One region of the Pseudoalteromonas sp. J2K-J979 genome, then DNA from elsewhere that is predicted to be linked to it. Evidence: predicted binding sites of a transcription regulator. Region 1 holds the regulator's gene; the other holds the start of a gene.
What was found. The regulator LexA, encoded in region 1, represses DNA repair genes until DNA is damaged. The targets are predictions, from matches to a motif close to TACTGTATNNNNATACAGTA.

Region 1 (4,180 bases):
TTAAAGAAGCTAGTCCCAAAATATTTATCCGTGAGAACCATTGTTACTGCTCCTGCTAAAACAGGCATCACAGCAATTAATAAAAAAGCAGTGATCAACCAAGTCCACACAAACAATGGTAATTTCATCCACGTCATGCCTGGAGCGCGCAAATTTACAATCGTCACAATGACATTAATCGCCCCCATGATAGAACTAATCCCCATAATGTGAACAGCAAACACAAAAAATGCTGTACTATCATTGCTATACGTTGTAGATAGAGGTGCGTAAAAGGTCCAACCGAAATTAGGTCCACCACCTTCCATAAAAAGTGACATGAGTAAAATAGAAAATGCAAAAGGGAGTATCCAGAAACTCCAGTTATTCATTCTAGGAAGCGCCATATCTGGTGCGCCAATCATCATTGGGATCATCCAATTTGCCAACCCCGTAAAAGCAGGCATCACAGCGCCAAAAACCATAATGAGTCCATGTACTGTTGTCATTTGGTTAAAAAAATCAGGTTCAACCAACTGTAATCCAGGCTGAAATAGTTCAGCTCGGATAACCATAGCCATCGCACCGCCGACTAAAAACATAACCAAAGAAAAGATAAGGTACAATGAGCCAATATCTTTGTGGTTTGTTGTAAATAGCCAACGCTTTATTCCACTTGGGGTAGCGTGAGAATCCGAATGTTCATGAGTAAGCGCGGTCATATTATTATTCTTCCTTCATTCTATTCTTTACGTCACTTGGCTGAACAAGATCCCCAGTATTATTTCCCCAGGCATTTCGCTCATAGGTAATAACGGCTGCAAGCTGTTTTAAAGAAAGTTGTTTTACGTAGGCTTGCATAGCCGTACCTGGTTTACCATGCAAAACTATGTCGATATGATCAATGATATCGCCCTTTGCTATAGGACTATCCTTGAGCGCAGGGAATACGCCACCTAGACCTAAACCGGTAACCTGATGACATGCTGCACAACTTGCGATATAAACTTGCTCGCCCAATGTCATTAACTCCTCTTCTGATAATGTCTGGTCTAATAGCTTCAGATCAGCTTGAGCTGCTTGCGCATTTTCTTTTTTCGCATTGTTAAGCCAAGAGTCAAAAGCATCTGGCTCGACGGCTTCGACCACCACTGGCATAAAGCCATGATCTTTCCCACAAAGTTCAGCACATTGACCTCTGTATATTCCAGGCTCGTTTACTCTAGTCCATGCTTCATTTATAAAACCTGGATTCGCATCTTTTTTAACAGCAAAATCAGGGACCCACCATGAGTGGATAACATCATCAGAAGTCATCAAAAAACGAACTTTGCGATTAGTTGGGATAACCAGTGGTTTATCGACTTCAAGTAAATAATTTTCAGTTTTAGTTATATGGTTATTAATTTGGTCTTGTGGTGTAGATAAAATGGAGTAAAAACTTAAGTCATGTTCGATATACTCATAGTGCCATTTCCACTGTGACCCCGTTATCTTGATGGTAATGTCAGCCTTAGATGTATCTTCCATCGCAATAAGGGTTTTCGTCGCAGGAATAGCCATTAAGATTAGAATCAAAAATGGAATGGCGGTCCATAATATTTCAACTTTGGTGCTTTCATGAAACTGTGAAGCAGTCACACCTTTAGACTTACGATGATTGAATAAGGCCCAAAACATAATAGAGAAGACAATAACTCCTATCACACAACAAATTATAAAAATTGTCATATGTAGGTTATAAACATTCTCGCTGATGTCAGTTACACCTGTAGTCATATTGTATTTGCTTTGTGCAAAAACATTAGACGATGTAACAAACATAACGAGCAAGGACATAAAGACCTTACCCATAACACACTCCTTTAGTGAAGAAATTTAAGCACGCCAAATTATTTCTTCATTATTATTATTAACTAGAATCCAATAGATGATTTTTCAATCAGCTGTAGTTGAAAACTAGTCAAGGATGGAGTGTTAAGCAAGAAAGGGGGTGAGAAATATAGCAATAAAAAATAAAGTGCGACAAGCGCACTAAAATAAATACAATTAAATCAGATTGTTAAATATAAATCGAAACAAAAATAACATTAACATCTTTTTTACATCCAATCAGCATTACGAATAACGCCAACCGCAAGCCCTTCAATATCAAGAGCTTCTTCAGACAAATCAACAATTATCGGATTGAACTCTTCGTTTTCAGCATGAAGGTAAACTTTTTTGCCCTTTTGCTCAAAACGCTTGACCGTCACATCCTCGCCGACACGAGCAACAACAACTTGGCCATTTAGTGCAACAGCACATCGATGAACGGCTAACAAATCACCATCCATAATACCAATATCTTTCATGCTCATCCCATCGACTCTTAACAAGAAGTCTGCGGCTGGTTTAAATAACATCGGATCAACTTGGTAATGACTTTCTACATGTTCTTGAGCCAAAATAGGTTCACCAGCAGCAACTTTACCAATTAGTGGTAAACCAAGTTGTTCAGGCTCATCATCTTCGACCAACCTTAAACCTCGACTTGCACCAGGCACCATTTCGATAAAGCCTTTTTTTGCAAGGGCTTTGAGGTGTTCCTCTGCTGCATTTGCACTTTTAAAGCCTAGCGTATTAGCTATTTCAGCGCGTGTAGGAGGCATGCCTGTATCTTTAATAAATACCTTTATTAGCTCTAGTATTTGAGCCTGACGTTTTGTAAGTGGACGCATACACTGGATTTCCATACAGTAAAGATAACTGTAATTATATACAGGGTAAATGAAAGCGCAATATATTATCGACTTTCTCAAACAGATAGTTAAAATAAAAACTCAGACAGCAAAAAGCCCGACTCATTGAGTCGGGCTTTTCTTAATAGGAGCCTGGCGATGTCCTACTCTCACATGGGTAATCCCACACTACCATCGGCGCTGTTTCGTTTCACTACTGAGTTCGGAATGGAGTCAGGTGGGTCCAAAACGCTATTGTCACCAAGCAAAATTTTGCCGCTTTACCGCTTTCGCCGTAAAACTAAATTCGGAAGGCTGATTTTAAAATTGTCTACTTCAGTCTATCTAACTTCTTGCTTATTTATCAGTGCTTCATACAAACCACTTTGGCGTTGTATGGTTAAGCCTCACGGGTAATTAGTATAGGTTAGCTTAACGCCTCGCAGCGCTTCCACATCCTACCTATCAACGTTGTAGTCTCCAACGGCCCTTTAGTGGAGTTAAACTCCAAGTGAGAACTCATCTCGAGGCTCGCTTCGCGCTTAGATGCTTTCAGCGCTTATCGATTCCGAACGTAGCTACCGGGCAGTGCCATTGGCATGACAACCCGAACACCAGCGGTTCGTCCACTCCGGTCCTCTCGTACTAGGAGCAGCCCCTCTCAATTCTCAAACGCCCACGGCAGATAGGGACCGAACTGTCTCACGACGTTCTAAACCCAGCTCGCGTACCACTTTAAATGGCGAACAGCCATACCCTTGGGACCGACTTCAGCCCCAGGATGTGATGAGCCGACATCGAGGTGCCAAACACCGCCGTCGATATGAACTCTTGGGCGGTATCAGCCTGTTATCCCCGGAGTACCTTTTATCCGTTGAGCGATGGCCCTTCCATTCAGAACCACCGGATCACTATGACCTACTTTCGTACCTGCTCGACTTGTCCGTCTCGCAGTTAAGCTTGCTTCTACCATTACACTAACCGTACGATGTCCGACCGTACTTAGCAAACCTTCGTGCTCCTCCGTTACTCTTTGGGAGGAGACCGCCCCAGTCAAACTACCCACCAGGCACTGTCCGCAACCCCGATTAGGGGCCTACGTTAGAACATCAAAACTACAAGGGTGGTATTTCAAGGACGACTCCACAACAACTAGCGTCGCTGCTTCAAAGTCTCCCACCTATCCTACACATGTAGGTTCAATGTTCAGTGCCAAGCTGTAGTAAAGGTTCACGGGGTCTTTCCGTCTAGCCGCGGGTACACAGCATCTTCACTGCGATTTCAATTTCACTGAGTCTCGGGTGGAGACAGCGTGGCCATGGTTACACCATTCGTGCAGGTCGGAACTTACCCGACAAGGAATTTCGCTACCTTAGGACCGTTATAGTTACGGCCGCCGTTTACCGGGGCTTCGATCAAGAGCTTCTCCGAAGATAACCCCATCAATTAACCTTCCGGCACCGGGCAGGTGTCACACCGTA
Region 2 (4,180 bases), 1.8 Mb from region 1:
CAAAACTGGGCAATTAGACAACCTTTATTTTGAAATTAATGAGACTGCATTAATCGATAACATAAATAGCGCAACTGCTCATATCAAAGTGCTTAAGTCTTACGGTATTAAATTATGTATTGAACACTTTGGTGTTAGCCTTAGTTCGTTTAAATATTTACGCGGTTTAGATATCGATTTTATTAAGCTTGATGGTAGTTATGTGCGTGATTTAATGCAGAACCCCGACAATAATTACTTTATTCAGGCTGTAACACAAATATGTCACGGATTAGGCATTAAAGTCATTGCATGTCACGTTGAAGACGTAGAAACCTATAAAAGTGTCACTGAATTACACTGTGATGCTTGTCAGGGGCAGTTTATTCAACCGCCGATGAGACTTTCTCAAGATTGTCTAAAAAGTGAGTGCAACGAATTTTTAAGTACTTTAAAAGTTATTAGAGATTTTTAACTCACCTCGAAACTAAAAAGGTTAATCATGAAACAATCTCAACTCCACTTTATTTAAGGTACCTTTATTATCGACTCTACATTCAGTTTGCTGTAGAAATTGGCCTCCCATTGACTCTACTGCTCGGCGCACTCATACTGTATGCGCTATTTAAAGCTTTATATATGATGGTTAAACGTAAAACGCCTCTTTATCAAGGGACTGCATTTGGCTGTGCCGTCGCAATTTTACATATGCTCTTACACTCAACCGTTGATTATTCTTTGCAAGCAGGAGCGAATGCGCTAACGTTAATCGTTATTTTATGCCTCGTCTTTATTAGCGCTCATTTACCGCCCCCTAAACGCCGGCACTCAGCTGATAACTAAGCGCAATATTCGCACTTAGCATATTTTCCACTAAGCTTTTCACTAGGATACCGTTACTTTTACGCCTAGTGAGAAGCTTTTATATGTCAAGTGAAAAAGATCCCCATTCTATTAAAGCTGAGTTAGAGATTGAACAGTCTACTACAGCTAAAGATCAGCCTGCTTTAGACGATGCACCTAGCACTACGCAAACCCAGTCATTATCAAAACTCATTGAAGAAATACCTGAAGATTCACCCAGTCAACCTGAATCTTCAACGAGTCAAAAAAAACATTTTAGCAATCTAAGCAAGCAGGCTGAAATACAAGATGCTGAATTAGCTGGCCAGGTTGATATTGATGACAACGAGCAGCAGCCTTTTGAAGGGCCTGATTTTGAGCTAGACATGGATTCTGATTTAGATTTTGATCCCGAACACGAGATAGAGTCTGAACTCGCGGTTGAACCTGAAATAGAGGCAGAACCTGAACTCGAGGTTGAACCTGAAATCGAGGTTGAGCCTGAAATCGAGGTTGAGCCTGAAATCGAGGTTGAACCTGAACTCGAGGTTGAACCTGAAATAGAGGCAGAACCTGAACTCGAGGTTGAACCTGAAATCGAGGTTGAGCCTGAAATCGAGGTTGAACCTGAAATCGAGGTTGAACCTGAAATCGAGGTTGAACCTGAACTCGATGTTGAACCTGAACTCGAGGCAGAACCTGAAATAGAGGCAGAACCTGAAATCGAGGATGAACCTGAACTCGCGGTTGAACCTGAAATCGAGGATGAACCTGAAATCGAGGATGAACCTGAACTCGCGGTTGAACCTGAACTCGTGGTAGAACCTGAACTCGCGGTTGAACCTGAAATCGAGGTAGAACCTGAACTTGAAGCAGAGCCTAAACTCGAAGTTAACCCGGAGTCAAAACCAGCGGCACAAGACAAAGCAGATAAATTTAATCTCGACTCCCTATCTTTACTTGAAATTGAAAAGAAGCTGCTCGAAACATTTATCAGTTTACATGATCTCTTAACTGAGCTTTCGACTCAAAAAAGTTTGGACAAAAACGACATCGACACTCCTTCAGCAAATCAATTATTTGCAACTGCAATTCATATGGCCAAGTCCAAAAATGATATTGGTGCAGCAAAATGGATGCGACGTGCGGCTATTTGCGGCCATGTAAAAGCTCAATATTACCTTGGCTTAATGTTTGCAAAAGGCAATGGCTTACCACAAAGCGAATATCACGCATTTACTTGGTTAAGCTTGGCTGAATCGCAAGGTTCAATAGAAGCAGTCGAAGCTATCGCGAAGTTACAAAAACACTTATGCGCCAAACAAATTAAAGATGCTCGAATTTATGCCGCATCACTGTACGAGCAAATCCATGACGCTAATTATGCTCCGTGACAATGTGTTTGTTTGAATAAACTCCCATTCTCAATTTCGCCCCAATCGCCTACTATTTAACGTAGGCTTTTTATGCTCTAAAAATAAGGTACAAGCCTATACATATCAACTATTTGCCTAGTCCGGAGCCGAATTTTCAAACATGTTCTGGTGTTTAATTAAACAAAATGCAAAAAAAACACTTGCGCCACACAACTGTATAAACTACTGTACATATATGAGTACTGTATAAACAACCAGTGAGATAATTATGTTACAAACAATTGATGTAAGACGAGTTAAAAGTTACCAAGATACCTGCGCAAAAACTCATTTACACTTAGTTGAAGTCGATGATGATATCAGCGCGACGTTTGAACTTTTAAAAATACTGCATCAATTTAATCAACAACCTGGTTGGACTCTACTCATTGCTCCTGACGCTGTGCCAAGCAAATCATTATTAGATTCCTGTTCAATCGATAAAGCTAAATTATTAGTTATAAGACAAAAGCACCTTTCTAATCTTGAATATGTTCTCAACTCTGCACTTTACAATGGCAATTTTTCTGCGGTTATCACTTGGACAAATATGCTCAGTTTTGAACAACTCAATCAACTAGCAAACCAACGCACTCTTAATAATAAAACAGCGCAACTTTATAGCTTTGTGCGAAATAAAGAAGCCGATACTAAGTATGCTGTTAATTAAGCCTTCGTATGTAAACAGCTAAGTGCGAGAGTTGAGAAATAGATAAAATAACCTAAGTATTTTTAGCAAAGAATCATCATTTTACGATACACTTTCAGCTTTAGAATAGTAGGTAAAATATTGTATGTGTTATTGTGGTACTGACGTCTCTTTTGAAAATTGTTGCCAGCCGTTTATAACTGGCCAAGCACTGCCAGAACACGCAGAACAGCTTATGCGTTCACGATTTAGTGCCTATGTGGTAAATAATGCAGAGTACATTCACCACACGTACGCCGTCGAAAAACGCTTTGATAATTCTATCGCTGATATCCGTGATTTTGCACAAAGCTGTCGATTTATCAAACTCGAAGTATTAAATAACTCTGAAAACGCTGATAGTGCAACCGTCGAGTTTAGTGTTCACTACTTTTACCAACAATTATTTTGCCAACTTAATGAGAAATCTCGCTTTGAAAAGCGCGATGGACAGTGGTTTTATATCGATGGTGATATCACTCCTACACCCGATATAAAAATCGGTAGAAATGATTTATGCCCGTGTGGTAGTGAGAAGAAATATAAAAAGTGTCATGCTACTGGTTAATGCTAACGAGAATATGACTTTGCAAATCGATAAGTGAGATACACTACTGTTTATGCCGAAATGACAGAGAGAGGGGTATGAAGGTTAGGGTTTTGTAAGTTATCATAAAATGCAGCTGCATTTATTTGCATATCACCGACTTGAGTATCTTGTTTAAAATAACGTTTTTTCACATTTAACTCACAATTATTTATAATTTCTGAAGAAATATGCGATGGGTCATCGCGTAAAGCAAGTGGCTCAGGTTTTAAATATTGTTTAAGTTTTATTTGCTTCAAGCCATCAGATGCCAATAATGCCCTGTTATCTTTTCCTATTAAAAAGTCGATTGGTTTTATCGCTAAAGGTTGTATAGGCCCCGCACCTAATTTAACTCTTAAATCAGTATTATCACTAATTTCTGGATAAGGGCTGGGTTGTTCTTCTTGAGGTAAATGAAACTGTGCGAAATCTGTCGCATCATGGGATAACATCGCCAATAATAGCGAAAAGTCTGATCGGCGGTTTTCATCAACCGAAACGGCCAGTTGATTACCCAACTGTGCTTCGTTTGTTAAAATTCCATCAATCTGCATTAAATATAACCACTGTTGTTTTCATTAACAAATTTATCGGCATGCCAGCCAAATTCTTTAATATTTTTCCTTTACATAAAGAACATTTTTGATATTATGCCCGCACTGAATT

Region 2: a site for LexA is predicted at 2,439-2,458, ahead of AC3KVK_RS07015 (SulA-like leucine-rich domain-containing protein). Genes of this name have one in related genera too.

What each region holds. Positions count from the first base shown of each region.
Region 1 is NZ_CM200281.1:3,327,203-3,331,382, forward strand. It holds gene ctaD (cytochrome c oxidase subunit I) at 1-701, opposite strand, end outside; gene coxB (cytochrome c oxidase subunit II) at 706-1,833, opposite strand; gene lexA (transcriptional repressor LexA) at 2,082-2,699, opposite strand; rRNA gene rrf (5S ribosomal RNA) at 2,851-2,965, opposite strand; rRNA gene AC3KVK_RS15235 (23S ribosomal RNA) at 3,096-4,180, opposite strand, start outside.
Region 2 is NZ_CM200281.1:1,507,484-1,511,663, reverse strand. It holds gene AC3KVK_RS07030 (bifunctional diguanylate cyclase/phosphodiesterase) at 1-454, shown strand, start outside; gene AC3KVK_RS07025 (hypothetical protein) at 619-822, shown strand; gene AC3KVK_RS07020 (tetratricopeptide repeat protein) at 906-2,216, shown strand; gene AC3KVK_RS07015 (SulA-like leucine-rich domain-containing protein) at 2,467-2,907, shown strand; gene AC3KVK_RS07010 (YchJ family protein) at 3,032-3,493, shown strand; gene AC3KVK_RS07005 (VC2046/SO_2500 family protein) at 3,544-4,068, opposite strand.